One region of the Pseudomonas fluorescens group sp. PF-69 genome, then DNA from elsewhere that is predicted to be linked to it. Evidence: predicted binding sites of a transcription regulator. Region 1 holds the regulator's gene; each other region holds the start of a gene.
What was found. Region 1 encodes sigma-54, which starts transcription at its own class of promoters, with help from an activator protein. Its sites were predicted from a motif close to ANTGGCATNNANNTTGCTNT; they were not measured.
Positions count from the first base shown of each region.

Region 1 (9,479 bases):
GAGCCCATCCAGATGACCGGCCCGTCGAGTAATGTTGAGCTCAACGGCACCCTGAACCTGGTGGGCGATCAGATCGACGCCAAGCTGATGGTGACGTTGCCGGTGACCAATAACCTGCCAATTGCCGCCCTGATCGTGGGCGCGCCTGCCGTCGGCGGTGCTCTGTTCCTGATCGACAAGTTGATCGGTGACCGCGTGGCCCGTTTTGCCAGTGTGAAGTACACCGTCAAGGGGCCATGGAAAGAACCGAAAATCACCTACGACAAGCCTTTTTGACGCTCTTTTTCAGAACGCACACTCCAGGCCTATGGAGTAGCATGGACGTCTATCCATTCAGGAGCGCGCCATGTCTGTAGCGGTGATTCAAATGGTCAGCCAGAGCGATGTGCTGGCCAACCTGGCCCAGGCCCGTCGATTGCTCGAGCAGGCAGCAGCCGGTGGTGCGGCGCTTGCCGTGCTGCCGGAAAACTTCGCGGCCATGGGCCGGCGCGACATTGCCGACATCGGCCGCGCCGAGGCGCTGGGCGAAGGCCCGATCCTGCCCTGGTTGAAACAGACCGCTCGCGACCTCAAGTTATGGATTGTGGCCGGCACCTTGCCGCTGCCGCCGGTGGACCAGCCGGCAGCCAAGGTGCACGCCTGCTCGTTGCTGGTCGATGACCGGGGTGAGACGGTGGCGCGTTACGACAAGCTGCATTTGTTCGACGTTGACGTGGCAGACAATCGCGGCCGTTATCGCGAATCCGATGACTATGCTTATGGCAGTGGTGTCGTGGTCGCGGACACACCGGTGGGGCGAGTCGGCCTGACGGTCTGTTATGACCTGCGATTCCCGGAGTTGTACAGCGAATTGCGTGCTGTCGGCGCGGAGCTGATTACCGCACCATCGGCCTTTACTGCCGTGACCGGTGCGGCGCATTGGGACGTGTTGATTCGCGCGCGGGCCATTGAAACCCAGTGTTATGTGCTCGCGGCCGCCCAGGGTGGGACGCATCCGGGGCCGCGTGAAACCTGGGGGCATGCCGCCATCATCGACCCATGGGGGCGCGTGCTGGCGCAACAGGATCAAGGCGAGGCCGTGCTGCTGGCCGAGATAGACAGCAGCGAACAGGCGTCCATCCGGGCGCGGATGCCGGTGTCCAGTCACCGGCGCTTTTTCTCGCAGGGCGCCCAGCGGCCTGCATCAGAACGACGAATTTAAGGCATAAAGCATATGAGCGAGTTGTTGTCCTCAGTCAGTGATCACCTCCTGGCGCCTGGCGGCGTAACGATCGAGAGCCTGCAGGGTGTGCTCGGCGATCTGGCAGGCCCGGGAATCGATGCCGCCGACCTGTATTTCCAGGGGCAGATATCCGAGTCCTGGGCGCTGGAAGACGGCATCGTCAAGGAAGGCAGCTTCAACCTTGACCAGGGAGTGGGCGTGCGGGCGCAATCGGGTGAAAAGACCGGTTTTGCCTACAGCAACGCCATCACTCTGGAAGCCCTGGGCGCGGCGGCCCGTGCCGCCCGCTCGATCTCTCGGGCCGGGCAAAACGGCACCGTGCAGGCGTTCACCACCCAGGATGTCGCGCAGTTATATGGGGCAGACAATCCTCTGGAAGTGCTGACCCGTGCCGAGAAAGTCGATCTGCTCAAACGCATCGATGCCGCGACGCGCGCGCTTGATCCGCGCATCCAGCAAGTCACCGTCAGTATGGCGGGTGTCTGGGAACGGATTCTGGTGGCCTCCACCGACGGCGGGCTGGCGGCGGATGTGCGACCTCTGGTGCGTTTCAATGTCAGCGTGATCGTCGAGCAGAACGGCCGTCGTGAGCGCGGCGGGCATGGCGGTGGCGGTCGCACCGATTACCGTTATTTCCTCGCCGAAGATCGCGCCATGGGCTATGCCCGTGAAGCGCTGCGACAGGCGCTGGTCAACCTGGAGGCCATTCCGGCGCCGGCCGGTACGTTGCCGGTGGTGCTTGGCTCCGGTTGGTCGGGTGTGTTGCTGCACGAAGCGGTCGGCCACGGTCTGGAGGGAGATTTCAACCGCAAGGGCAGTTCAGCCTACAGCGGACGCATGGGCGAGATGGTTGCGTCCAAGCTTTGCACTATCGTCGATGACGGCACCCTGGCGGGGCGTCGTGGCTCCTTGAGCGTTGACGACGAAGGTACGCCGACCGAGTGCACGACGCTGATCGAAAACGGCGTACTCAAAGGCTACATGCAGGACAAACTCAACGCGCGCCTGATGGGCGTGGCCCGTACGGGTAACGGCCGTCGCGAATCCTACGCGCACCTGCCAATGCCGCGCATGACCAACACCTACATGCTCGCCGGTGAAAGCGATCCGGCCGAAATCATCGCCTCGGTGAAGCGCGGTATCTATTGCGCCAACCTCGGCGGCGGCCAGGTGGACATCACCAGCGGCAAGTTCGTGTTCTCCACCAGCGAGGCGTATCTGATCGAGGACGGCAAGATCACCGCTCCGGTCAAGGGCGCGACCCTGATCGGCAACGGGCCGGAAGCCATGAGCAAGGTGTCGATGGTCGGTAACGACCTGTCGCTGGACAGCGGTGTGGGGACGTGCGGCAAGGATGGGCAGTCGGTGCCGGTGGGTGTCGGCCAGCCAACGCTGAAAATTGATGCGATCACCGTGGGTGGCACGGGCGCGTAAGGCGTGGAGCTGCGGGTGAGCCGCCAGGCGACTCACCCGATCAGAGTCTCAGCGCAGACCGCGTTGAGTCTCGTCCAGCTCACGGATGTACTTGAAGATTTTGCGGCTCGATGCCGGTGGCTTGTTGGTCGCCAATTCGTGCTGGGCCTGACGGATCAGGGAGCGCAATTGCTGGCGATCAGCCTCCGGGTAGTCGATGACGAACTTTTCCAGGACTGCATCGTCGCCAGCGATCAGGCGATCACGCCAGCGCTCCAGGTTATGGAAGCGTTCGTTGTATTGGCGAGTGGAGGCATCGAGTTGATCGAGCAAGACCAGAATGGCGTCAGTGTCCTGATCGCGCATCAGTTTGCCGATGAACTGGAGGTGCCGTTTACGCGCGATGTTCGCCGTGTGCTTGGGCGCATCGGCCAAGGCCCGGCGCAAAGCGTCGGTCAAGGGCAGTTTTGCCAGCAAGTCAGGCTTGAGTGTCGTAAGGCGTTCGCCAAGGTCAACCAGAGCATGCAGCTCGCGTTTGACCTGGGATTTGCTTTTTTCTCCCGTATCGAGGGAGTCGTCGTAAGAATCAACCATGGTGGCCGTCCGCAAAGAAACGCCGCCATGATAACCAGTCGGGGGCCGCTTGTCCGGCCCGGTCGCTCGATGACCTATACCGAAAGCAGAATTTGAGTGGAGAACAGCATGAGTGCAGTTGAAAGCGTCGGCCCACAAGCGTTGCCGGCACTGCAAGAACAAGTCGAGCAGATCATCGCTGAAGCCAGGCGCCAGGGGGCCAGTGCCTGTGAAGTGGCGGTATCCCTGGAGCAGGGTCTGTCGACTACGGTGCGCCAGCGCGAAGTCGAAACCGTCGAATTCAATCGTGATCAGGGTTTTGGCATCACCTTGTACGTTGGCCAGCGCAAGGGTTCGGCCAGCACCTCGGCCAGCGGTCCGGAGGCGATTCGTGAGACCGTGGCCGCCGCCTTGGCCATTGCCAAACACACCTCGGAAGACGAAGCGTCGGGCCTGGCGGATGCCGCTCTGATGGCTCGTGACGTTCAGGATTTCGACCTGTTCCACCCATGGGATATCACACCGGAGCAGGCAATCGAGCAGGCGCTGGCCTGTGAAGCGGCCGCATTTGCTGCCGACAGCCGGATCAAGAATGCCGATGGCACTACGCTGAGCACCCATCAAGGCTGCCGTGTCTATGGCAACAGCCACGGTTTTATCGGCGGTTATGCGTCGACCCGGCACAGCCTGAGCTGCGTGATGATCGCCGAGGCCGATGGTCAGATGCAGCGCGATTATTGGTATGACGTGAACCGCCAGGGCAATTTGCTGGCTGATCCGGTGAGCATTGGCCAGCGTGCCGCACAACGGGCGGCAAGCCGTCTCGGCGCGCGTCCGGTGCCAACCTGCGAAGTGCCGGTGCTGTTTTCCGCGGAGTTGGCCGGTGGTTTGTTCGGTAGCTTCCTGTCGGCGATTTCCGGCGGCAGCCTGTACCGCAAGTCATCGTTCCTTGAAGGCACCCTGGGTCAGAAGCTGTTTCCTGAATGGCTGACCATCGATGAGCGTCCGCACTTGATGCGTGCCTTGGGCAGCGCGGCCTTCGATGGCGATGGTCTGGCGACTTACGCGAAGCCGTTCGTTGAAAAGGGCGAGCTGGTGTCTTACATCCTCGGTACTTACTCCGGTCGCAAGCTCGGCATGCCGAGCACCGCGAATGCCGGAGGCGTGCATAACCTGTTCGTCACCCATGGTGATGAAGATCAGGCGGCCTTGCTGCGTCGCATGGGGCGTGGCCTGCTGGTGACCGAATTGATGGGGCAAGGCCTGAACATGGTCACGGGCGACTACTCCCGTGGCGCGGCCGGTTACTGGGTCGAGAACGGTGAAATCCAGTTCGCGGTCCAGGAAGTGACCATTGCCGGCAACATGCGTGACATGTTCAAGCAGATCGTTGCCGTGGGTAACGACCTGGAGCTGCGCAGCAACATTCGTACGGGTTCTGTGCTGATCGAGCGAATGACAGTGGCGGGCAGCTAAACCCGCTCGTCACAAAAAAGGCGCGCCACCTGATTGGGTGGTGCGCCTTTTTTATTGGGCTACTGAGCGGGTTTGGTCTGGATTGGCGTTTACTCGCCTTCGTCGAAATAACGGTTGATCAAGTCTTTCAACGCATCCAGTGCACGTTGCGCGTCTTCGCCTTCGGTGCTGATGTAGATTTTGGTGCCCTTGCCAGCCGCGAGCATCATCATTGCCATGATGCTTTTGCCGTCGACCGTGGATTCCGGAGTGCGTCCGACTCTGATCGTGCAGTCCTTGAACTCACCGGCGACTCCGACGAATTTTGCAGAAGCACGGGCATGCAGGCCCAGCTTGTTGATGATTTCGATTTCCTGAGCAGGCATCGCGGTGTGAATCCTTTAGCTGAGGTCGCGGTGGCGAACCTGGACGTTCTTCAGGGATTGTTGCAGCGTCTTGCCTAAACGTTCGGTCAGGTAGACGGAGCGGTGATGCCCGCCCGTGCAGCCAATGGCAATGGTGACATAGGCGCGGTTGCTGGCGGCAAAGCGGGGCAACCATTTGAGCAGATAGGTGGAGATGTCCTGGAACATCTCTTCTACATCCGGCTGGGCTGCGAGGTACTCGGCAACGGGTTGATCAAGCCCGGACTGCGCTCGAAGCTCGGGTTTCCAGTAGGGATTGGGCAGGCAGCGCACGTCGAATACCAGGTCGGCATCCACTGGCATGCCACGCTTGAAACCAAAGGACTCCACTAGGAATGCCGTGCCGGGTTCCGGCTGGTTCAGCAAGCGCAGTTTGATCGTATCCCGTAGCTGATACAGGTTGAGGTTGGTGGTGTTGACTTTGAGATCGGCAAGGTCGGCGATGGGGCCGAGCAGGCTGGTTTCATCGTTGATCGCTTCAGCCAGCGAACGATTGGCACTGCTCAGCGGGTGACGACGACGGGTTTCCGAAAAACGCTTGAGCAAGGTTTCTTCGTCGGCATCCAGGTACAGAACATCGCACTGGATATGCCGGCTGCGGACTTCTTCGAGCAATTCGGGGAATCGCGACAAGTGACTTGGCAGGTTGCGTGCATCAATGGACACGGCCACCAGCGGCTGTGCCAGTTCGGTGTGGATCAATGCGCGTTCGGCGAGTTCCGGCAGCAACCCGGCGGGAAGGTTGTCGATGCAGTAGTAGCCACTGTCCTCGAGTACATCAAGGGCGGTGCTTTTACCTGAGCCGGAGCGGCCACTGACGATGATCAAGCGCATGGTTACTGACCGTTTTGCTCGTCCAGGACAACCTGATACAAGGCTTCATTGCTCGGGGCGCTGCGCAGTTTTTCGCGCACTTCCTTGCGGTCGAGCATGCTGGCAATTTGGCGCAAAAGCTCCAGGTGCGCATCGGTAGCGGCTTGCGGGACCAGTAGAACGAACAACAGGTCAACCGGTGCGCCGTCGATGGCGTCGAAATCTATGGGGGCATCGAGGTGCATCAGGGCACTGATGGGTGAAGAGCAGCCCTTCAGGCGACAGTGGGGAATGGCGATGCCGTTACCAAAACCCGTCGAGCCGAGTTTTTCACGGGCAATCAACGCCTCGAAGACATCTTGCATCTCCAGATCCGGCACTTCCCGGGCGATCAGGTTGGCAATTTGTTCGAGGGCTTTCTTTTTACTGCCGCCCGGCACGTTCACAAGGGAACGGCCGGGGGTCAGGATGCTTTCAAGTCGGATCATGGGTTGGGGGTGTTAACGACCGGTAGCGCCCTGTAGGAGGCTCTGGGTCTTTTCCTTATGCTTTTTGAGTTGTTTATCCAGCTTGTCGGTCAGTGCGTCGATCGCCGCGTACATATCGGTATGTTCCGCGTTCGCGACCACTTCATTGCCGGGAATATGCAGCGTGGCTTCGATTTTCTGCTTCAACTTTTCGACGGTCATCGTGACCTGTACGTTGGTGATCTTGTCGAAGTGCCTCTCTAACCGTTCGAGTTTTTCGCCGATGTAGGTGCGAAGAGGTTCGGTCACTTCCAGTTGGTGTCCACTGATGTTGACTTGCATACAGCTTCTCCTTCGTTGCCAGTGCATAAAGCGGTAGATCAAATGATCTACCACTGGAACGCTGTGGCGTGGCTCTACATCAACCGCTTGCGTTCGCTCGAAGGCGCGATCCCCAGGGATTCGCGGTACTTGGCGACGGTGCGGCGAGCCACCTGAATGCCTTGTGCCTCCAGTAAACCAGCGATCTTGCTGTCACTCAACGGCTTTTTCTGATTTTCCGCGGCAACCAGTTTTTTGATGATCGCGCGGATCGCCGTGGACGAGCATTCGCCGCCTTCGGAGGTGCTGACATGGCTGGAAAAAAAGTACTTCAGTTCATATATGCCCCGAGGGGTATGCATGAATTTCTGTGTGGTCACCCGTGAAATTGTCGACTCGTGCATGCCAACCGCCTCGGCGATGTCATGCAGGACCAGCGGTTTCATGGCTTCGTCGCCGTATTCCAGGAAGCCGCGCTGATGCTCGACGATCTGGGTGGCAACTTTCATCAGGGTTTCATTGCGGCTTTGCAGGCTCTTGATGAACCAGCGGGCTTCCTGCAACTGATTGCGCATGAACGTGTTGTCGGCGCTGGTGTCGGCGCGACGCACGAAGCCGGCGTACTGGGCGTTGACCCGAAGACGCGGAACCGATTCCTGGTTGAGTTCCACCAGCCAGCGCTCGTTGTCCTTGCGCACGATCACGTCGGGAACCACGTATTCGGCTTCAGTGGATTCGATTTGCGAGCCCGGGCGCGGATTGAGGCTCTGAACCAGTTCGATCACCTGGCGCAGCTCATCTTCCTTGAGCTTCATGCGGCGCATCAGCTGGCTGTAATCGCGGCTGCCGAGCAAGTCGATGTAGTCGGTGACCAGGCGCTTTGCTTCGGCGAGCCAAGGAGTTTTAGCTGGCAACTGGCGTAATTGCAGCAGCAGGCATTCGCCCAGGTTGCGGGCGCCGATCCCGGCGGGTTCGAATTGCTGGATACGGTGCAGGACGGCTTCGATTTCGTCCAGCTCGATGTCCAGCTCCGGGTCGAAGGCTTCGAGGATCTCCTCGAGCGTCTCGTCCAGGTAGCCCTGATTGTTGATGCAATCGATCAGGGTCACGGCGATCAGGCGATCGGTGTCGGACATGGGCGCCAGGTTCAATTGCCACAGCAAATGGCTTTGCAGGCTTTCACCGGCCGATGTGCGGGTGGTGAAATCCCACTCGTCGTCATCGTTGCTCGGCAGACTGCTGGCGCTGGTCTGGTAAACGTCTTCCCAGGCGGTATCGACGGGCAGTTCGTTGGGGATACGCTCGTTCCAGTCGCCTTCCTCGAGGTTATCAACCGTCGGTGCGCTTTCCTGGTAGGAGGGTTCCTGAATGTCGGGGTTGGGTTTCTGTTCGACGTTGTCGGCCAAGGGGTCGCTGTTATCGAAGTCGTCGCCTTCTTCCTGGCGTTCGAGCATCGGATTGGACTCCAGGGCCTCCTGGATTTCCTGTTGCAGGTCCAGGGTCGACAATTGGAGCAGGCGGATGGCCTGTTGCAGCTGCGGTGTCATCGTCAGCTGCTGGCCCATTCTCAAGACTAGCGATGGTTTCATGGCAGGGGCTAAACACCTTATTCGCCGGCGCACATGCGCCATCCACTACAGGGCGCCGGAGCGCCAAACATAAGCAAATTATATGCCTGAAACTGAAGTGTTTGCCTAGAGCGCTGTAACAATAAAAAAGTGTTGATTTTTTATCGAGACAAGCGCTCGGTCGACTAGCCAGACACCTCGGTGCTTACAGGCGGAACTCATGGCCCAAATACACTTCCTTGACCAGATCGTTGGCCAGGATGGTTTCAGCGTCGCCTTCGGCGATCAATTGGCCATCGTTGACGATGTAGGCGGTTTCACAGATGTCGAGGGTTTCACGGACGTTGTGGTCGGTGATCAGCACGCCAATGCCTTTGGCCTTGAGGTGATGAATGATCTGTTTGATGTCGCCGACCGAAATCGGGTCCACGCCGGCGAAGGGCTCGTCGAGGAGGATGAATTTCGGGTTGGTGGCCAATGCCCGGGCGATTTCCACGCGGCGGCGTTCACCACCGGACAGGCTCATGCCGAGGTTGTCGCGGATGTGGCTGATGTGGAATTCCTGCAGCAGGCTTTCCAGCTCCTTGCGGCGACCGGCTTTGTCGAGTTCCTTGCGGGTCTCGAGGATCGCCATGATGTTGTCGGCGACCGAGAGTTTGCGGAAGATCGACGCTTCTTGCGGCAGATAGCCGATACCGGCCTTGGCGCGGCCGTGCATTGGCTGGTGGCTGACGTCCAGGTCGTCGATCAGTATGCGGCCCTGATCGGCCTGCACCAGGCCCACGATCATGTAGAAGCAGGTGGTCTTGCCGGCACCGTTAGGGCCTAGCAGGCCAACGATCTGACCGCTGTCGATGGACAGGCTGACATCACGGACGACCTGGCGGCTCTTGTAGCTCTTGGCCAGATGCTGAGCTTTCAGAGTTGCCATTACTGGGCCTTTTGCTCGTCGGTTTTCTTCTTCGGCTGGATCACCATGTCGATGCGCGGACGCGCTTCGGTGACCTTGTTGCCTGTTGCACGGCCAGCGCTCGCAAGCTTCTTGACGGTGTCGTAGACGATTTTCTCGCCCTGGGTGGTGTTGTTGTCCTTGTCGACGACTTTGGCGCGATCGATCAGTACGACGCGGTTTTGCGCGGCGTGGTACTGGATGGTCACTCCCCAGCCCTGGACGGGCTTGGTGTCGCCCTGGGCTTGCAGTTGTTCGAAGTAGGCGAGATTG
Region 1 is NZ_JBTMNC010000001.1:528,718-538,196, reverse strand. It holds gene ACX3YF_RS02540 (YhdP family protein) at 1-276, shown strand, start outside; gene ACX3YF_RS02535 (carbon-nitrogen hydrolase family protein) at 347-1,201, shown strand; gene tldD (metalloprotease TldD) at 1,214-2,656, shown strand; gene yjgA (ribosome biogenesis factor YjgA) at 2,705-3,229, opposite strand; gene pmbA (metalloprotease PmbA) at 3,338-4,684, shown strand; gene ACX3YF_RS02515 (HPr family phosphocarrier protein) at 4,774-5,049, opposite strand; gene rapZ (RNase adapter RapZ) at 5,065-5,922, opposite strand; gene ptsN (PTS IIA-like nitrogen regulatory protein PtsN) at 5,925-6,389, opposite strand; gene hpf (ribosome hibernation-promoting factor, HPF/YfiA family) at 6,402-6,710, opposite strand; gene ACX3YF_RS02495 (RNA polymerase factor sigma-54) at 6,785-8,278, opposite strand; gene lptB (LPS export ABC transporter ATP-binding protein) at 8,463-9,188, opposite strand; gene lptA (lipopolysaccharide transport periplasmic protein LptA) at 9,188-9,479, opposite strand, start outside.

Region 2 (9,479 bases), 3.0 Mb from region 1:
GGTCGTGCTCGACAATTTCGCGCAAACAAAAAAAAGGCGTCCCGCCAGTTGCCTGACGGGGACGCCTTTGTCCGGTCCCGTTCTCTCGGGAAGCGCAGTCTTCGTCGTTGAAGCCTGCACGTTATGTGTGATGGGAAGGCTAATGCAGTGGTTGTGCCAAGTCGGTCAAGTCCGTGGTTCGCGGTGTCTGCGCGCGCCCGCCATGGGCAAACGGCGTTTTGTTGCACCGATTCAACGCGCGGCGCCCACTAATGGAGCGCCAACACCAGCAACACCAGATTCGCCACCAGCGACATCAGCGCCAGGGTCCGCCACACCTTCAACGGCTCGCGCTCCAGTAACGGTTTGGGGCGCACGCTCAAACTGCGTCGCTCCCCCTGTTCCATCAGCAATAACCACTCTTGCGCCGTTTCAAAGCGTTGAGCCGGATCCGCCGCTACCGCGCGTTCCAGGGTTTGCATCAGCCATTCCGGGAGGTCGGGGCGATAGCGGCTGGCATTCACCGGAACGCCGAACCGTGGGCGTTGGAACGCTTCGATTTCGCCGTAGGGAAAATGCCCGGTGAGCAGGACATACAGGGTCACGCCGACCGAGTACAAATCCTGTTGCGTGCTCGGCGGGTCGCCGCGAAACGCTTCCGGCGCAATGTAGCTGGGGGTTCCGGGCAGGGCAGAGGGCTCGTCGAGGGACAAGCCAGGGCAATAGGCGAGCCCGAAATCGAGCAGCCGTAACTCGCCGTCGTCCCCCAGCAGCAGGTTCTCCGGTTTGATATCGCGGTGCAGTATCTGCCGCCGATGCAGCATGCCCACCGCTCGCAACAGGCGTTCGGCCAGGTCTTGCCATTGGGCCAGCGGCAGCGGCCCGATTTGCTCATGCAACTGGGCCAGGGTCGATCCTGAATATTCGCGCATCACGTAGTACAAATGCTGACGCTGACTGGCGGCATGCACTTCGGGGAAATGACGCCCGGCTACACGCTTGAGAAACCATTCTTCCGACAACAACGCTTGCCCGGCCGAATGATCGTCGCGCAAGTGGGCGGGCAGGGTTTTCAGCAGCCAGGGCTGTCGCTGACTGTCACGCACGCGATAAAGCAGGGATTGCTGGCTCTGGCCGACGATCCCTTCGACCTGCCAGCCCTCGAAATCCTGGCCCGGTTTCAGTGCGGGCGGCAGCGGCCATTGCTGCAGTTGAATCAACGCATCGCCGATGCTGGTTTCACCCAGGGCATCGACCCGTACCAGCAAGGCGCTGGCATTGTCCTGGCTGCCGGCCAGGTGCGCGGCATTGACCAGGGTTTGCGCCGCGCTGTGCAGGTCCGGTTGGTCCCGCAGAATCGCGGCAATGGCCGTGTCGCCCAGGACTGCCCAGACCCCGTCGCTGAGCAACACAAAGCTTTCATCGCGGCGCAATTCGCCGTCGAGGAAGTCCAGCACCAGGTGCTGATCGAGCCCCATCGCTCGTTTGAGCACATGCTGCATGCCCGGCTGGTCCCAGACGTGATCCTCGCTGATGCGCTGCAACTGATCGGCATGCCAGCGATACACTCGACAATCGCCCACGTGGGCCAGGGTGAAGCGCCGACCGCGCATGACCAATGCGCTGACCGTGGTCAGCAGCGGTTGTCCACCGCCGTTGGCCTGCAGCCAGCGGTTCTGCGCCAGCAGCAGGCGATCCAGCGCCTGGGCGACGCCCCAGGTTTCCGGGGTGGCGTAATAATCCAGTGCCAGTGCCTGCAAGGTGGAACGAGCGGCCAGCCCACCGTCGGCGCACTGGCTGACACCGTCGGCGATGGCGAACAGGTAACCCTTGCTCGCCGCCAGCGCCGGGGCCGGTGTGACCAGCCGCAACGCGTCCTGATTTTCTTCGCGCGGGCCGATGGCGCTGGCTTCGGCGAAACTCAGTTGCAGGCTCATCGCCGGCTCAGACCCGTGCAGCGGTCACGGCAGCCGAACCCCAGGTGGTTCTCCAGCGACGTTTCACCCCGTGCAGGCCGAACCAGGCGAGGACGCCGAGGCTGGCGAACAACCACAGTGCCATTTGGTAGCTGCCGGTGCTTTGCTTGATCGCGCCCATGCCGGCCGCCAGGGCAAAACCGCCGATGCCGCCGGCCATGCCGATCAGGCCGGTCATCACGCCGATTTCCCGACGAAAGCGCTGTGGCACCAACTGGAACACGGCGCCATTGCCCGCACCAAGGCCGAGCATGGTGCAAACGAAGAGTGCCAGCGCAGCGTAGGAACTCGGAAGGTTGAATCCGACGGCAGCAATGCAGATCGCGGCCACGGTGTACATCGCCAGCAGGGTGCGGATGCCGCCGAAACGGTCAGCCAGGGCACCGCCCAAGGGGCGCATCAGGCTGCCGCCGAACACGCAGGCGGCGGTGTAGTAGCCGGCCGTCACCGGGCTCAGGCCGTATTGATCGTTGAAATAGCCGGGCAGGGCGCTGGCCAGGCCAATGAAGCCGCCGAAGGTCACGCTGTAGAAAAACATGAACCACCAGCTGTCGCGGTCGCCCAGGGCCTTGAAGTAGTCGGCCATCGACTTGGCTTTCGGCCGCTCAGGCGCGTTTTTGGCCAGCCAGGCGAAAACGATCAACGACAGGATCAGTGGAATGAGGGCAAAGCCGAACACGTTGCTCCAGCCATATGCAGCCGCCAGAACCGGTGCAATCAACGCGGCGAACACCGTGCCCGAGTTACCGGCGCCAGCGATCCCCATGGCCTTGCCTTGATGTTGCGGCGGATACCATTGCGACGCCAGCGGCAGGGCCACGGCGAACGACGCACCGGCCATACCGAGGAACAGCCCCAGAACCAGGGCCTGCTCGTAGCTGTGGATGCCCAGTTTCCAGGCACCGAACAGGGCGCAGATGACGATCACCTGGCCAATCAGGCCAGCGGTTTTCGGCGACAGGCGATCAGCCAGCATGCCCATGATGAAGCGCAGTACCGCACCGGCCAGAATAGGCGTGGCCACCACCAGCCCTCGCTGTTGTGTGGTCAGGTGCAGGTCGGCGGCGATTTGCACGGCCAGTGGGCCAAGCAGGTACCAGACCATGAAGCTCAGATCGAAATAGAGGAAGGCTGCGAACAGGGTCGGGGTATGGCCGGATTTCCAGAAGCTTGAATTCATCGCGCACCTCAGCTGATAGGAGTCTCGAACGGGAGTCATGCAGGTGGGGCGCCTTGAGGGCTGCACCACCAGCCCCGGGCAATGGGGCCAAAACAAAAAAACGCCGCCACCTGATTCGCCTTGGGGCAAATGAGGTGAGCGACGTCTTTGTCGTAGGTGGGGCAACCGCCGTTGGTTACCTGTGGAAATTACTTAGCGAGATCTGTGCCAATACCGTGAAACCGAGTGAAGGCCATCGCGAGCGGGCTCGCTCCCACAAAAGAGCTGCACAACGTTACAACTGTGGGGAGCTTGCTCGCGATGCAGCAGGGCTTCAGCCGAGCAGTTCACTCATGGCGATGATCTGCTCCGCCACCTGAATCAGTTTCTGTTGGCGGCTCATGGCCTGGCGGCGCATCAAGGTGTAGGCCTCTTCTTCGTTGCAGTCCTTCATTTTCATCAGCAGCCCTTTGGCCAGCTCGATGCGCTTGCGCTCGGCGAGCTGCTGGTCGCGGGCGTGCAGTTGCGCGCGCAGGGCCTGGTCGCTTTCGAAGCGCGCCATGGCCACGTCGAGAATCGGCTGCAAGCGCTGAGCGTGAATGCCTTCGACGATGTAGGCACTGACCCCGGACTTGATCGCCTGGCGCATCACGTCCGGGTCGTGTTCGTCGGTGAACATCACGATCGGTCGCGGTTGGTCGCGACTGACCAGCACCACTTGCTCCATCACATCGCGGCCCGGTGACTCGGTATCGATCAGAATCACATCCGGACGCACCGTTTCGACGCGCCCGGGCAGGTCGATGGTCAATCCTGATTCGTCGATCACCTCGAAGCCGGCCTCGGTCAGTGCCGCCTTCAGGCGCCCGACTTTTTTTGCGGTGTCGTTGATCAGCAGAATACGCAGCATGTTCGCAATCTCCTGTCAGCGGCTGGCCAAGCGGTGCGAGCTGTCGCTCATGGCGTGCAGTTTAAAACTGCGGGCATAACCGGCAGGGTCCGAGCCGTCCCAGACCTTGCCGTCGATCAACTGGCTGCTGCGCATCTCTTTGCCCGGTGCGGCGACGCCGACGGCGCTGGCGGCCTCACGATACAAGTCTAGTTGTTGCACCTGACGGGCCACCGCAAGGTAGTCCGGATCGTCGCGCAAGAGTCCCCAGCGACGGAACTGGGTCATGAACCACATGCCATCGGACAGGTACGGCAGATTGACCTCACCCTCACCGTGGAAGCGCAGGGCGTGCGGATCCTGCCAGCGATTGCCGAGACCGTCGTCGTAGTCGCCCAGCAGACGCGGTTCGATGCATTCCAGCGGCGCATCGAGGTATTGCGCGGCACTGAGCAATTGCGCGGTGCTGCGACGATTTTCAGTGCTTTCTTCGATAAAACGACTCGCCTGCAGAATCGCCATCACCAATGCGCGGGCGGTGTTCGGGTATTGCTCGACGAACGCGCGGGTGCAGCCCAGGACTTTTTCCGGGTGATCGGGCCAGATGGCCTGGGTGGTCGCCATCGTGAATCCGAGGTTCTGTTGCACCGCACTGGCCGACCAGGGCTCGCCCACGCAGAAACCGTCGATGCGCCCCGCTTGCAGGTGCGCGACCATTTGCGGCGGCGGCACCACTACGCTCTCGACGTCCTGCAACGGGTGAATGCCCTGACTGGCGAGCCAGTAATACAGCCACATGGCGTGGGTGCCGGTGGGGAAGGTCTGGGCGAAGGTGAGTTTTGGGCGACTTTGGTGCACGTGCCGGTTCAGTGCTTCAGGACTGGTCACGCCCAGCGCTTGCAAGCCGTGGGAGAGGTTGATGCTCTGGCCGTTCTGGTTCAGCCCCATCAGCACGGCCATGTCCGTTGGCGCTACACCGCCGATGCCCAGGTGCACGGCGTAGATCAGGCCATAGAGGCTGTGGGCGGCGTCGAGTTCACCACTGACCAGTTTGTCCCGCAGGTTGGCCCAGGATGACTGGCGCTTGAGGTTCAAGGTCAGGCCGTAAGGCTGGGCGAAGCCCTGGGTGGCGGCGACCACGACCGAGGCGCAGTCGCTCAGGGCCATGAAGCCGAGGTTGATTTCGGACTTTTCCGGGGCATCGCTGCCATTGACCCAGGCCAGCGGGCCGGCTGATGGTTCGTTCATTGCGTCTTCACCTTGCAAAAAAAAAGCGCCGTCCCGCGTCCTTGCACGCGCAAGGCCGGATGACGACGCCATTGTCCTGGCACTCATCCCGCCGTTGGCATGAGTGCTGATGTCAGGATCGGTGCAAGGCATATGCCATCGTCCGTTGATTGAATCGCGCGCCTCGCCTGCGGGCCGCTTGCCCGGCTATAATCGCTGCCACTTTTCATAGCCCAGAGTCAAACCCGCCCATGTACACCCTGGCCCGTCAGCTGTTGTTCAAACTTTCCCCGGAAACCTCCCACGATCTGTCCCTGGACCTGATCGGCGCGGGCGGGCGTCTGGGGCTCAACGGCTTGTTGTGCAAGGCGCCGGCGAAGGTGCCGGTGACGGTTATGGGCCTGGACTTTCCGAACCCGGTGGGCCTGGCGGCCGGTCTGGACAAGAACGGCGCGGCCATCGACGGTTTTGCGCAGCTGGGTTTTGGCTTTGTCGAAATCGGCACCGTCACCCCGCGTCCACAACCGGGTAACCCGAAGCCACGCCTGTTCCGCCTGCCGGAAGCCGAGGCGATCATCAATCGCATGGGCTTCAACAACCTTGGCGTCGATCACCTGCTGGCCCGCGTCGCCGCGTCCAAGTACAAAGGTGTGCTGGGCATCAACATCGGCAAGAACTTCGATACTCCGGTCGAGCGCGCGGTCGACGATTACCTGATTTGCCTGGACAAGGTTTACGCTCATGCCAGCTATGTGACGGTCAACGTCAGCTCGCCGAACACGCCAGGGCTGCGCAGCCTGCAATTCGGTGACTCGCTCAAGCAACTGCTGGCCGACCTGGCCACGCGTCGCGCGGAACTGGCGCTGCGCCACGGCAAACACGTGCCCCTGGCGATCAAGATCGCGCCGGACATGAGCGACGAAGAAACCGCGCAGGTCGCGCAAGCCTTGATCGATACCGGGATGGACGCAGTCATCGCCACCAACACCACCCTGAGCCGTGTGGGCGTCGAAGGCATGGAGCATGGTGACGAGGCGGGCGGTCTGTCCGGCGCACCGGTTCGCGACAAGAGCACCCACACCGTGAAAGTACTCGCGGCAGAGTTGGGTGGTCGCTTGCCGATCATCGCCGCGGGCGGCATCACCGAAGGCAAACACGCGGCGGAGAAAATCACCGCAGGGGCGAGCCTGGTGCAGATCTACTCGGGCTTCATCTATAAAGGGCCGGCACTGATTCGTGAGTCGGTAGACGCCATCGCAGCGCTGCGTTGATCCCTGTGGCTATGCCGATGAGTTTTGAACAGGCATAAAAAAGGGCTCCTCTAAGGAGCCCCTGGGCCGGAGCCCGCCGTCCGGATGGGACGTGCGTGGTTAATTCGTTACGTAATCAGATTGTCGTGTCGGAGTGTGTGCCCTGTATTAGCCGACGGCGTGAAGTTCGTTGAGTCTGTGGATTCCCGCAGTGCCGGTCATACCGTCCCAGTTGTCGCCGCGTCCTTCTCGCCAGCCGTTGATCCAGGCTTGGCGTACCGACGGTAGAGTAAATGGGCAAAGCTCACGGGATTTGCCACCAACGCCATATTGATATCCGCGCAAAAACGCTCTTTCCAACGGATCACGCTTAAGTCTTCTCATAGGGTGTAGCCCTCACTTGTTGACTGTTTTCATCGCGTCGACCTCAATTGAGGTCAGGCAGAAAAACTCTGCCGTTGGGGGCTCGCTGCCGGCGTGGCGAGCCAAGGTGTTGGCGTCGTTGCGGCGCCAACCTGAGTTGAGTTCTAACCAATGCGTCACATCGAGGGAATGATCGTTTTGTCATAAGGACGTAACGATAAAGATGCTATGGCCATAAGTAACACGATGATTGCCCCGTATTTATTGACCAAAGCCCTGTATGATCGGCCCCCCGCAGGATGCCGGGGTTAATCCTTTGGTGAGAATGTCTCGCGTTGCAGTGCGGGATTATTCGACGAAGGGTCGACTTATGACATTTTGTTGCATCAACTTTTTTATCTGTCCTTGCATCTAAGCTCATTTAACCCGAGCAGCAGGGGTGGAACGGCACACCTTCGTGCCACGCGGGCGCTCTTCGAGAAAAGCGCCTGATTGAAAACCGGGCCGGCAATGCGTTGCCGGCTCACTCAGCTAAAGGCTCTGGAACTCCCATGTCCGATCGTTTCGAACTCTTCCTCACTTGCCCCAAAGGCCTCGAAGGCCTGCTCATCGAGGAAGCCGTCGGGCTTGGCCTTGAGGAAGCACGTGAGCACACCTCTGCCGTGCGCGGCATGGCCACCATGGAAACCGCTTATCGCCTGTGCCTGTGGTCGCGTCTGGCGAACCGCGTGCTGCTGGTGCTCAAGCGCTTCCCGATGAAGGACGCCGAAGACCTCTATCACGGCGTACTCGATATCGAGTGGCAAGACCACATGCTCAACGACGGCACCCTGGCCGTCGAGTTCAGCGGTCACGGCTCGGGCATCGACAACACTCACTTCGGTGCCTTGAAGGTCAAGGACGCCATCGTCGACAAACTGCGCACTCCCCAGGGTGATCGCCCGTCCATCGACAAGCTCAACCCGGACCTGCGCATCCACCTGCGTCTGGACCGTGGCGAAGCGATCCTGTCCCTCGACCTGTCCGGCCACAGCCTGCACCAGCGCGGCTACCGCCTGCAGCAGGGCGCGGCGCCGCTGAAGGAAAACCTCGCGGCCGCCATCCTGATCCGTTCCGGCTGGCCACGTATCGCGGCCGAAGGCGGCGCACTGGCGGACCCGATGTGCGGTGTCGGTACATTCCTCGTCGAAGCTGCGATGATCGCCGCCGACATGGCACCGAACCTGCGCCGCGAGCAGTGGGGCTTCACCGCGTGGCTCGGCCACGTGCCGGCGCTGTGGAAAAAGCTGCATGAAGAAGCCGTCGAGCGTGCGGCGGCCGGTCTGGCCAAGCCACCGCTGTGGATTCGCGGCTACGAAGCCGACCCGCGCCTGATTCAGCCGGGCCGCAACAACGTCGAGCGTGCCGGCCTGAGCGAGTGGATCAAAATCTACCAGGGCGAAGTCGCGACCTTCGAGCCGCGCCCGGACCAGAACCAGAAAGGCCTGGTGATCTGCAACCCACCGTACGGCGAGCGTCTGGGCGACGAGGCGAGCCTGCTCTACCTCTACCAGAACCTTGGCGAACGCCTGCGCCAGGCCTGCCTGAACTGGGAAGCGGCCGTGTTCACCGGCGCGCCGGACCTGGGCAAGCGCATGGGCATCCGCAGCCACAAGCAGTATTCGTTCTGGAACGGCGCCTTGCCGTGCAAACTGCTGCTGATCAAGGTGCTGCCGGACCAGTTCGTCACCGGCGAGCGTCGTACCCCGGAACAGCGTCAGGCCGAACGTGAGCAAGCGGTCTACGATCAGGCACCAACCGAGCCGCAAGAGCGCAAGTACAACAAAAACGGCAATCCGATCAAACCGGCGCCGGCACCTGCGCCGGTGATCGAGCAGCCACGCCTGAGTGAAGGCGGGCAGATGTTTGCCAACCGCCTGCAAAAGAATCTCAAGGCGCTGGGCAAGTGGGTCAAGCGTGAGGGCATCGATTGCTACCGCGTCTACGATGCCGACATGCCGGAATACTCCATGGCCATCGACCTGTATCACGATTGGGTCCACGTTCAGGAATACGCCGCGCCGAAATCCATCGACCCGGAAAAGGCGTCGGCGCGCATGTTCGATGCCCTGGCGGCGATTCCGCAGGCCTTGAACATCGACAAGAGTCGCGTGGTGGTCAAGCGCCGCGAGCGTCAGAGCGGCACCAAACAGTACGAACGTCAGGCTGCGCAGGGCAAGTTCGTCGAGGTCAATGAAGGCGGCGTGAAGCTGCTGGTGAACCTGACCGATTACCTCGACACCGGCCTGTTCCTCGATCACCGGCCGATGCGCATGCGCATTCAGAAAGAGGCCGCCGGCAAGCGTTTCCTCAACCTGTTCTGCTACACCGCGACCGCCAGCGTTCATGCGGCCAAGGGCGGCGCGCGCAGCACCACCAGCGTCGACCTGTCGAAAACCTACCTGGACTGGGCGCGCCGCAACCTGTCGCTGAACGGTTTTTCCGACAAGAACCGCCTGGAGCAGGGCGATGTGATGGCCTGGCTGGAAAATGCTCGCGAAGAGTACGACCTGATCTTTATCGACCCGCCGACCTTCTCCAACTCCAAGCGCATGGAAGGGATCTTCGACGTACAACGTGACCAGGTGCAGTTGATT
Region 2 is NZ_JBTMNC010000001.1:3,546,912-3,556,390, forward strand. It holds gene ACX3YF_RS16560 (protein kinase domain-containing protein) at 249-1,916, opposite strand; gene ACX3YF_RS16565 (nitrate/nitrite transporter) at 1,924-3,135, opposite strand; gene ACX3YF_RS16570 (ANTAR domain-containing response regulator) at 3,449-4,024, opposite strand; gene ACX3YF_RS16575 (CmpA/NrtA family ABC transporter substrate-binding protein) at 4,040-5,251, opposite strand; gene ACX3YF_RS16580 (quinone-dependent dihydroorotate dehydrogenase) at 5,482-6,501, shown strand; gene rmf (ribosome modulation factor) at 6,649-6,864, opposite strand; gene rlmKL (bifunctional 23S rRNA (guanine(2069)-N(7))-methyltransferase RlmK/23S rRNA (guanine(2445)-N(2))-methyltransferase RlmL) at 7,395-9,479, shown strand, end outside.
Region 2: ACX3YF_RS16575 (CmpA/NrtA family ABC transporter substrate-binding protein) is a predicted target of sigma-54. The motif match lies at 5,372-5,391, and genes of this name have one in related genera.

Region 3 (9,479 bases), 750 kb from region 1:
CCAGCAGCAGAACGGAGTCGACCATCGACATTACGCGTTCAACTTCGCCGCCGAAGTCGGCGTGGCCCGGGGTGTCCACGATGTTGATGTGGTAGCCGTTCCAGTTGATGGCGGTGTTTTTCGCCAGAATGGTAATACCGCGCTCTTTTTCCTGGTCGTTGGAGTCCATCACGCGCTCGTCGTTGAGCTCGTTGCGCTCCAGGGTGCCGGATTGACGCAGGAGTTTGTCTACCAGGGTGGTTTTACCATGGTCAACGTGGGCAATGATGGCGATGTTGCGTAGATTTTCGATCACTTGTGTATCTCGATCAGAGGATTCGGTGTGCTGACAGGTCGTGGCAGCGATTAACAGTAGCGTCCGTGAAAGCCGTTACAGCTTGACGGCGGCGTCGGGGGGCCGGTGACGCAAGCCACAGGCAAACAGCCCCGGGCACTTAGCTCGGTCGATAAACGCGCACATTGGCATGCCCCTCACTGAGCAAATGGTGGGCATGCAGGCGACTCATCACGCCTTTGTCGCAATACAACAGGTACTGGCGAGTAGGGTCCAGTTCCTTGAAACGAGCGTTCAGAGCATAAAACGGCATCGTTTGTACCTCGATACCAGCGAGTTCCAGCGGGTCATCCTCGGCGGCATCCGGGTGGCGGATGTCGATCACGATCTGACCGGCCAGCGCTTCGCTGACTTCTTCAATCTGAACGTCCTGGCCCAATTCATCGATCACGCGATCGATCGGCACCAGCTTGGCGTTCTCGAGCGCACGCTCAAGCACCGCCATGTCGAATTCTTTCTCTTCGTGCTCCACCCGATGGCGCTTGGCCGCCGTCTTGGGATTCACCGAAATGACCCCGCAGTACTCCGGCATGTGCCGGGCGAAGTCGGCGGTACCGATTTCGTTGGCCAGGTCGATGATGTCCTGCTTGTGGCTGGCGATCAGTGGGCGCAGCACCAGTTTGTCGGTCACGCAGTCGATCACGGACAGGTTCGGCAGTGTCTGGCTCGAAACCTGGGAAATCGCTTCACCGGTAACCAATGCGTCAATGTGCAGGCGATCGGCGATTTGGGACGCAGCGCGCAACATCATACGCTTCAATACTACGCCCATATGACTGTTATCGACTTTACCGAGAATTTCTCCCAGCACTTCCTCGAACGGCACACTGACAAATAACACGCGTTGGGAGCTGCCGTACTTCTTCCAGATGAAATGCGCGACTTCCATAACGCCCAGTTCATGGGCCCTGCCGCCCAGGTTGAAGAAGCAGAAATGGGCCATCAGGCCACGGCGCATGATCTGGTAGGCGGCGACTGTGGAGTCGAAACCGCCGGACATCAAGACCAGCGTCTGCTCCAGCGCGCCCAGCGGATAACCGCCGATGCCGTTGTGCTGGCTGTGGATCACGAACAACCGTTGGTCGCGAACTTCGATGCGGACTTCGATTTCCGGCTTTTTCAGGTCGATCCCGGCGGCACCGCACTGACGGCGCAACTGGCTGCCGACATATTTCTCGATATCGATCGAGCTGAATGGGTGCTTGCCGGCGCGCTTGCAGCGCACCGAGAAAATCTTCCCGGCCAGTGCATCACCGGAGTGCTGCTTGCACTTTTCGACGATGTCGTCGAAATCGCCCAGCGGGTATTCGTCGATCTGCAGGAAGTGCGCGATGCCCGGCATGCAGCTCAGGCGCTCGCCCATCTCCTTCAGGGCCTTGGGGTCGCTGACACGGGTTTCCAGCTCGAGGTTGTCCCACACACCGTTCACCACCACAGCCGGGTCCAGATCGCGGAGCACGGCACGGATGTTCTTGGCCAATTGGCGGATGAAACGCATCCGTACCGGGCGGCTCTTGATGGTGATCTCGGGAAAGACTTTTACGATTAGTTTCATGAAAACAGCGCGCGCTGGGCCAGCCGAAAAAGGGGGGCGCGGATTATAGCGGAAATTGCTCAAGGTTTAACCAGTTAATGTGCAGAAGGTTTTGCACGCACCAAAACAGGTCATTTCCAGGCTTGAGCGCCACATTAAGGGGCGCTAATTGAAGCTTTTATAGGCCTCGCACCTCTATAAGCGTGAAATTGGGGCAAAAAACCCATGCTGGGGCACTGGCATGCAATTTGCTCCCTTGTGAGGCAGGTTGCCTTGGCAGAGTATTCGCGCCGGCATCACAAACATTTAAGGGCATCCACTACCAGCCCTAAGCCACCCGGAGGACACTATGTCGAAGTCGGTTCAACTCATCAAAGATCATGACGTCAAGTGGATTGATCTGCGGTTCACGGACACCAAAGGCACTCAGCACCACGTGACCATGCCGGCTCGCGACGCGCTGGATGAAGACTTCTTCGAAGTCGGCAAGATGTTCGACGGTTCTTCCATCTCTGGCTGGAAAGGCATCGAAGCCTCCGACATGATCCTGATGCCGGACGATTCCACTGCCGTTCTCGACCCGTTCACCGAAGAGCCGACCCTGATCCTGGTCTGCGACATCATCGAACCTTCGAGCATGCAAGGCTACGATCGTGACCCACGTGCGATCGCCAAGCGCGCTGAAGAGCACCTGAAAGCCACCGGTATCGGTGACACCGTGTTCGCCGGTCCAGAGCCAGAGTTCTTCATCTTCGACCAGGTCAAGTTCAAGTCCGACATTTCCGGCTCCATGTTCAAGATCTACTCCGAACAAGGTTCCTGGATGTCCGACCAGGACATCGAAGGCGGTAACAAGGGCCACCGTCCAGGCGTCAAAGGCGGCTACTTCCCGGTTCCACCGTTCGACCACGACCACGAAATCCGTACCTCCATGTGCAACGCACTGGAAGAAATGGGCCTGACCGTCGAAGTTCACCACCACGAAGTGGCAACTGCCGGCCAGAACGAAATCGGCGTCAAGTTCAACACCCTGGTGAAGAAAGCCGACGAAACCCAAACCCTGAAGTACGTCGTGCACAACGTTGCCGATGCCTACGGCCGTACCGCTACCTTCATGCCTAAGCCTCTGTACGGCGACAACGGCTCGGGTATGCACGTACACATGTCCATCTGGAAAGATGGCAAGAACACCTTCGCAGGCGAAGGCTATGCCGGCCTGTCCGATACCGCCCTGTACTTCATCGGCGGCATCATCAAGCACGGTAAGGCCCTGAACGGCTTCACCAACCCGGCTACCAACTCCTACAAGCGTCTGGTACCAGGTTTCGAAGCTCCAGTAATGCTGGCCTACTCGGCTCGCAACCGTTCCGCTTCGATCCGTATTCCATACGTGTCGAGCCCGAAAGCCCGCCGTATCGAAGCGCGCTTCCCGGATCCGGCTGCCAACCCGTACCTGGCGTTCGCCGCACTGTTGATGGCTGGCCTGGACGGCATCCAGAACAAGATCCACCCTGGCGATGCAGCTGACAAAAACCTGTACGACCTGCCGCCTGAAGAGGCGAAAGAGATCCCACAAGTTTGCGGCAGCCTGAAAGAAGCCCTGGAAGAGCTGGACAAAGGTCGTGCGTTCCTGACCAAAGGCGGCGTTTTCAGCGACGACTTCATCGACGCTTACATCGCTCTGAAAAGCGAAGAAGAAATCAAGGTTCGTACCTTCGTACACCCACTGGAATACGAGCTGTACTACAGCTGCTAATCCGGTAGCGCCTGCGCAAGCGGCGTGACAAAAAGAGGCCTTCTTCGGAAGGCCTTTTTTATGCACACGATTCAATGGCCGATGAAAATCCCTGTGGGATTTTCGACGCCTGAAACCTTGGGCTATTCATTCCGAAATGATAACGACTTGGGCCAACCCACCGCCCTGACCTATGCTGCCCCCCAATGTTTTCGATTGCGGTCAATGTCATGGGTCGTTGTTTTCTGTTCTCTCTGCTGCTGATCGCCCTGCCCGCCGCCGCGCAGATCTACAAGTACACCGACGCCGACGGCAACACGGCCTACAGCAATCAACCGCCTGATGGCGTCAAGGCTCTGCCCGTCGAACTTCCGCCTATCAATAGCGTTAAGCCCCCGCCCTCTGCGCCTCCATCCCCACAGAGACACTCCAGCGAGCAGCCCCGGAGCGCCTACGAGGTACTGGAACTCACCGGTCTTCCTACCACCGAAGCCCTGCGCGCCAACGACGGCACCTTCAACGTCAACGTGCTGATCAAGCCCCGCCTGCAAGGAACGCATCTGCTCAGACTATGGCTGGATGATCAACCGTACGGCCAGCCCGGCAACGTACCGATCCTGCAACTGGTGAATATCGATCGCGGCCAGCATCGTCTCGCCGTGCAAGTGATCGACGGCGATACGGTCATACAGCAAAGCCCAACCGTGACTTTTACCCTGCAACGGATGCATAAGCGTTGAACGCCTGGCACTGATCGCTTGCCGCCTCACGTTGGCGGAATCGGGTCTTCAGCGGCCAACCTGCCACCGAAAAGTCCGTTGGGAGCTTCTTCTCACCTCGTTCAGGTTTGCGCACTATATTGGTGCGAATGGTTGCACTCACGTCTAAATCCAACCCATTTTGGTTCGAAAGTACCCGCAAAAGCTGGCAGAGCGCCACGCAATCGAGCGTCAAGCGCCTGTTTCAGGGGTTCGACGCTTCTTTTCGGAGCCTTGGTTTGGTTTTTGCAGTTTCCTCGCATCGGCTTTTTATTCATGCGCCAAAAGAGGTCCTGAATGACCATCAGTGACGCACTACACCGCTTGCTACTCGACAACCTGACCACGGCGACCATCCTGCTCGATGCCGAATTGCGCCTTGAGTACATGAACCCGGCCGCGGAAATGCTCCTGGCCATCAGCGGCCAGCGCAGCCACGGGCAGTTCATCAGCGAGCTGTTCACCGAGTCCACCGAGGCGCTGAACTCCTTGCGCCAGGCGGTGCAGCAGGCGCATCCGTTCACCAAGCGCGAAGCCATGCTCACCGCCCTCACCGGCCAGACCCTGACGGTCGACTACGCGGTCACGCCGATCCTGAGCAATGGCGATACCCTGCTGTTGCTTGAAGTCCATCCCCGTGACCGCTTGCTGCGGATCACCAAGGAAGAAGCGCAGCTGTCGAAACAGGAAACCAGCAAGATGCTGGTGCGTGGCCTGGCGCACGAAATCAAGAATCCGCTGGGCGGGATTCGTGGCGCCGCACAATTGCTGGCTCGCGAACTGCCGGAAGAAAGCCTGCGCGACTACACCAACGTGATCATTGAAGAAGCCGATCGCCTGCGTAATCTGGTGGATCGCATGCTCGGCTCCAACAAACTGCCGTCGCTGGCCATGTGCAACATCCATGAAGTGCTGGAGCGCGTCTGTCACTTGGTCGAGGCCGAAAGTCAGGGCTGCATCACATTGGTGCGCGATTACGACCCAAGCATTCCGGACGTCCTGATCGACCGCGAGCAAATGATTCAGGCCGTGCTGAACATCGTGCGTAACGCAATGCAAGCGATCAGCAGCCAGAACGAGCTGCGCCTGGGCCGCATCACGCTGCGCACCCGTGCCATGCGCCAATTCACCATCGGCCACGTACGCCATCGTCTGGTAACCAAGATCGAAATCATCGACAACGGCCCGGGCATTCCTGCGGAACTACAGGAAACCATTTTCTTTCCCATGGTCAGCGGCCGTCCGGACGGTACCGGGCTGGGCCTGTCCATTACCCAGAACATCATCAGCCAGCACCAGGGCCTGATCGAGTGTGACAGCCACCCGGGCCACACCACTTTCTCGATCTTTCTGCCACTGGAACAAGGAGCCACATCGACATGAGCCGTAGTGAAACCGTGTGGATCGTCGATGACGACCGTTCTATCCGTTGGGTCCTGGAAAAAGCCTTGCAGCAAGAAGGCATGACCACGCAAAGCTTCGACAGCGCCGATGGCGTGATGAGCCGCCTGGCTCGCCAGCAGCCGGACGTGATCATCTCCGACATCCGCATGCCAGGCGCCAGCGGCCTGGACCTTCTGGCACGGATTCGCGAACAACACCCACGGCTGCCGGTGATCATCATGACCGCGCACTCCGATCTGGACAGCGCTGTCGCGTCCTACCAGGGCGGTGCGTTCGAATACCTGCCAAAGCCGTTCGATGTCGACGAGGCGGTGTCCCTGGTCAAGCGCGCCAACCAGCACGCCCAGGAACAGCAAGGACTCGAAGTCGCCCCGACCCTGACCCGCACCCCGGAAATCATCGGCGAAGCGCCGGCGATGCAGGAAGTGTTTCGCGCCATCGGGCGCTTGAGCCACTCCAACATCACCGTGCTGATCAATGGCGAATCGGGTACCGGTAAAGAACTGGTGGCCCACGCCCTGCACCGTCACAGTCCGCGCGCGGCGTCGCCGTTCATTGCGCTGAACATGGCGGCGATCCCCAAAGACCTGATGGAATCCGAGCTGTTCGGCCACGAGAAAGGCGCCTTCACCGGCGCGGCCAACCTGCGGCGCGGGCGTTTCGAGCAGGCGGACGGCGGCACGCTGTTCCTCGATGAAATCGGCGATATGCCGGCCGACACCCAGACTCGGCTGCTGCGGGTCTTGGCCGATGGCGAGTTCTATCGCGTCGGTGGTCACGTGCCGGTGAAGGTCGATGTGCGAATCATCGCCGCAACGCACCAGAATCTGGAAACCCTGGTGCACGCCGGGAAATTCCGTGAGGACTTGTTCCACCGCCTCAACGTGATCCGCATCCACATTCCGCGCCTGTCGGACCGTCGCGAAGACATCCCGACCCTGGCCAAGCACTTCCTCAGCCGCGCCGCGCAGGAGCTGGCCGTCGAGCCGAAGCTGCTGAAAAACGAAACCGAGGAATACCTGAAAAACCTGCCGTGGCCGGGCAACGTGCGTCAGCTGGAGAACACTTGCCGCTGGATCACCGTCATGGCGTCAGGCCGCGAAGTGCACATCGGCGACTTGCCGCCAGAGCTGCTGAGCCTGCCTCAGGATTCGGCACCGGTGACCAATTGGGAGCAGGCGCTGCGCCAATGGGCTGATCAGGCGCTGGCGCGTGGCCAGTCGAGCCTGCTCGACAGCGCGGTGCCGGCGTTCGAACGGATCATGATCGAGACCGCCCTCAAGCACACCGCCGGCCGTCGTCGCGACGCCGCCGTGTTGCTGGGCTGGGGTCGCAACACCCTGACTCGCAAGATCAAGGAGCTGGGGATGAAGGTCGATGGCGGGGATGATGATGAGGGGGATGAGGGCTGAATAGCCTTTGACTTTGCGCTGACCGTTACATCCAATCGCGGGCAAGCCCGCTCCCACAGGTTCTGCACCCATCCTGTCGGAGCGGGCTTGCCCGCGATGCTTTTTGGGGGCGCAATGCACCGACTGAATGCACCGTGAACCGCAATCGCGCACAGCATCTGATCCATCAGCCCGCCCTAAACCGCAAGAAAAACCCGTCTGCAAAAACACGAAAGCCCCGTTCTACGGAGCTTTCGTCGTTCTGATGTGCTTATTAATTACCAAATATTAAAACCTGGCACGCCCCCTGCAATAGTCCATTCAGTGATTCAGTTCACTACCCAGTTTCGGGGACCTTGGTACAGGCAGGCCGGGGATTCCCCTCTTTACACCGGGCTCACACCGCACTTGCGACGAGCCACCGTTTTGGGGTCCTTGGTACAGGCAGGCCGGGGATTCCTTCTTTACACCGGGTTCACGATGCAATGCGCGAACCCTCCCGTTTTGGGAACCTTGGTACAGGCAGGCCGGGGATTCCCCCTTTACATCGGGCTCACGACGCAAGGCGCGAACCCTCCCGTTTTGGGAACCTTGGTACAGGCAGGCCGGGGATTCCCTCTTTTATTGCTCTCGGAGATGGATCTCCAGCCGCCAGCGGTCGTCAACCTCGCTTCCAGCCCAGTCGCCCTGCAGGGGCCGGGCCGCTACCAGCGTCAGCAACAACCCCCCATCACTCAAACGCGTTCGCCAGTTCACGTCCTTGCCGTTGAGCTTGAGCTGACCCTTTTGCACCTTGCCTTCGGCTTCGAACAACAACGCGATACTGCCATCGACGATCTCGCCATGGACCTTGGGTTCATTGTTGAACCAGACCACCAGCCCGTTCTCCATCACTTCGACCTGCTGCAGTTCGCTGGGGTCGGGCGTGGTCAGGCGACCGATCATCATCCCGACCATCACCCCGACAATCGCCAGCGAAACCATCACGCGCGGGAATAGTTTCGAACGAGGGTCGGGTTGCGGCGTAGAATGCCGCTCATCTTTACCTTCGGAGCCGTGCATGTTTCACGTCATCCTCTTCCAACCGGAAATTCCGCCGAATACCGGCAACGTTATCAGGCTGTGCGCCAACAGCGGCTGCCACCTGCATTTGATCGAACCGCTGGGCTTCGAGATGGACGACAAGCGACTGCGCCGGGCCGGCCTCGACTATCACGAGTATGCCACCCTGCAACGCCACGCAGACCTCGCGAGCTGCCTGGAAAGCCTCGGCCATCCGCGAGTGTTCGCCTTCACCACCAAGGGTTCGCGGCCGTTCCACGATGCCAGCTTCGTCGAAGGCGATGCGTTCCTGTTCGGTCCGGAAAGCCGTGGCCTGCCCGCCGAAGTACTGGACGCCCTGCCCGCCGAACAACGCCTGCGCCTGCCGATGCGCGAAGGCTGCCGCAGCCTGAACCTGTCCAACACCGTAGCCGTGGCCGTGTACGAGGCTTGGCGGCAGAACGGCTTCAAGTAACCTGAGCATCTTTTTCGCCTGACAGAAACAATCGCGGGCAAGCCCGCTCCCACAGGATTGTGCAAAACCTGTGGGAGCGGGCTTGCCCGCGATTATCAGCAGCGCAGCTTATTGAACAGTTGGCGTCTCGCCAGCCGCCTGCATGCGATGCAGCTCTTGTGCGTACAGCGCGTCGAAGTTCACCGGAGCCAGCATCAGGGCCGGGAACGACCCACGGGTCACCAGGCTGTCCAGGGTTTCGCGAGCATACGGGAACAGGATGTTCGGGCAGAATGCGCCGAGGGTGTGGCTCATCGAAGCGTCGTCCAGGTTCTTGATCAGGAAGATCCCGGCCTGTTGCACTTCAGCGATGAACGCCACTTCGTCACCGTTTTTCACGGTGACCGACAGGGTCAGCACGACTTCATGGAAATCGTTTTCCAGAGCCTTTTGACGGGTATTCAGGTCCAGACCGACGCTCGGCTCCCACTGCTGGCGGAAGATCGCCGGGCTTTTCGGGGCTTCGAAGGACAGGTCACGGACATAAATGCGCTGCAAGGAGAATTGCGGTGCAGTTTCTTCTTCGTTCGCAGCAGTGTTCTGTTGGTCAGTCATCGCAGATCCTTCTTGATCCAGGGGTCTTTTAGGTTTGCTTGTTTTGAATACAGCAGTCAGGCCTTGAGCATCGCGTCGAGCTTGCCGGCGCGCTCAAGGGCGAACAAATCATCACAACCGCCAACGTGGGTGCTGCCGATCCAGATCTGTGGCACGGACGTACGTCCGGCTTTCTGAGCCATCGCGGCACGCACCTGCGGCTTGCCATCGACC
Region 3 is NZ_JBTMNC010000001.1:1,277,291-1,286,769, forward strand. It holds gene typA (translational GTPase TypA) at 1-295, opposite strand, end outside; gene thiI (tRNA uracil 4-sulfurtransferase ThiI) at 435-1,889, opposite strand; gene glnA (type I glutamate--ammonia ligase) at 2,218-3,624, shown strand; gene ACX3YF_RS05755 (DUF4124 domain-containing protein) at 3,834-4,343, shown strand; gene glnL (nitrogen regulation protein NR(II)) at 4,659-5,744, shown strand; gene ntrC (nitrogen regulation protein NR(I)) at 5,741-7,177, shown strand; gene ACX3YF_RS05770 (hypothetical protein) at 7,778-8,218, opposite strand; gene trmL (tRNA (uridine(34)/cytosine(34)/5-carboxymethylaminomethyluridine(34)-2'-O)-methyltransferase TrmL) at 8,217-8,672, shown strand; gene secB (protein-export chaperone SecB) at 8,781-9,266, opposite strand; gene grxC (glutaredoxin 3) at 9,323-9,479, opposite strand, start outside.
Region 3: glnA (type I glutamate--ammonia ligase) is a predicted target of sigma-54. The motif match lies at 2,104-2,123, and genes of this name have one in related genera.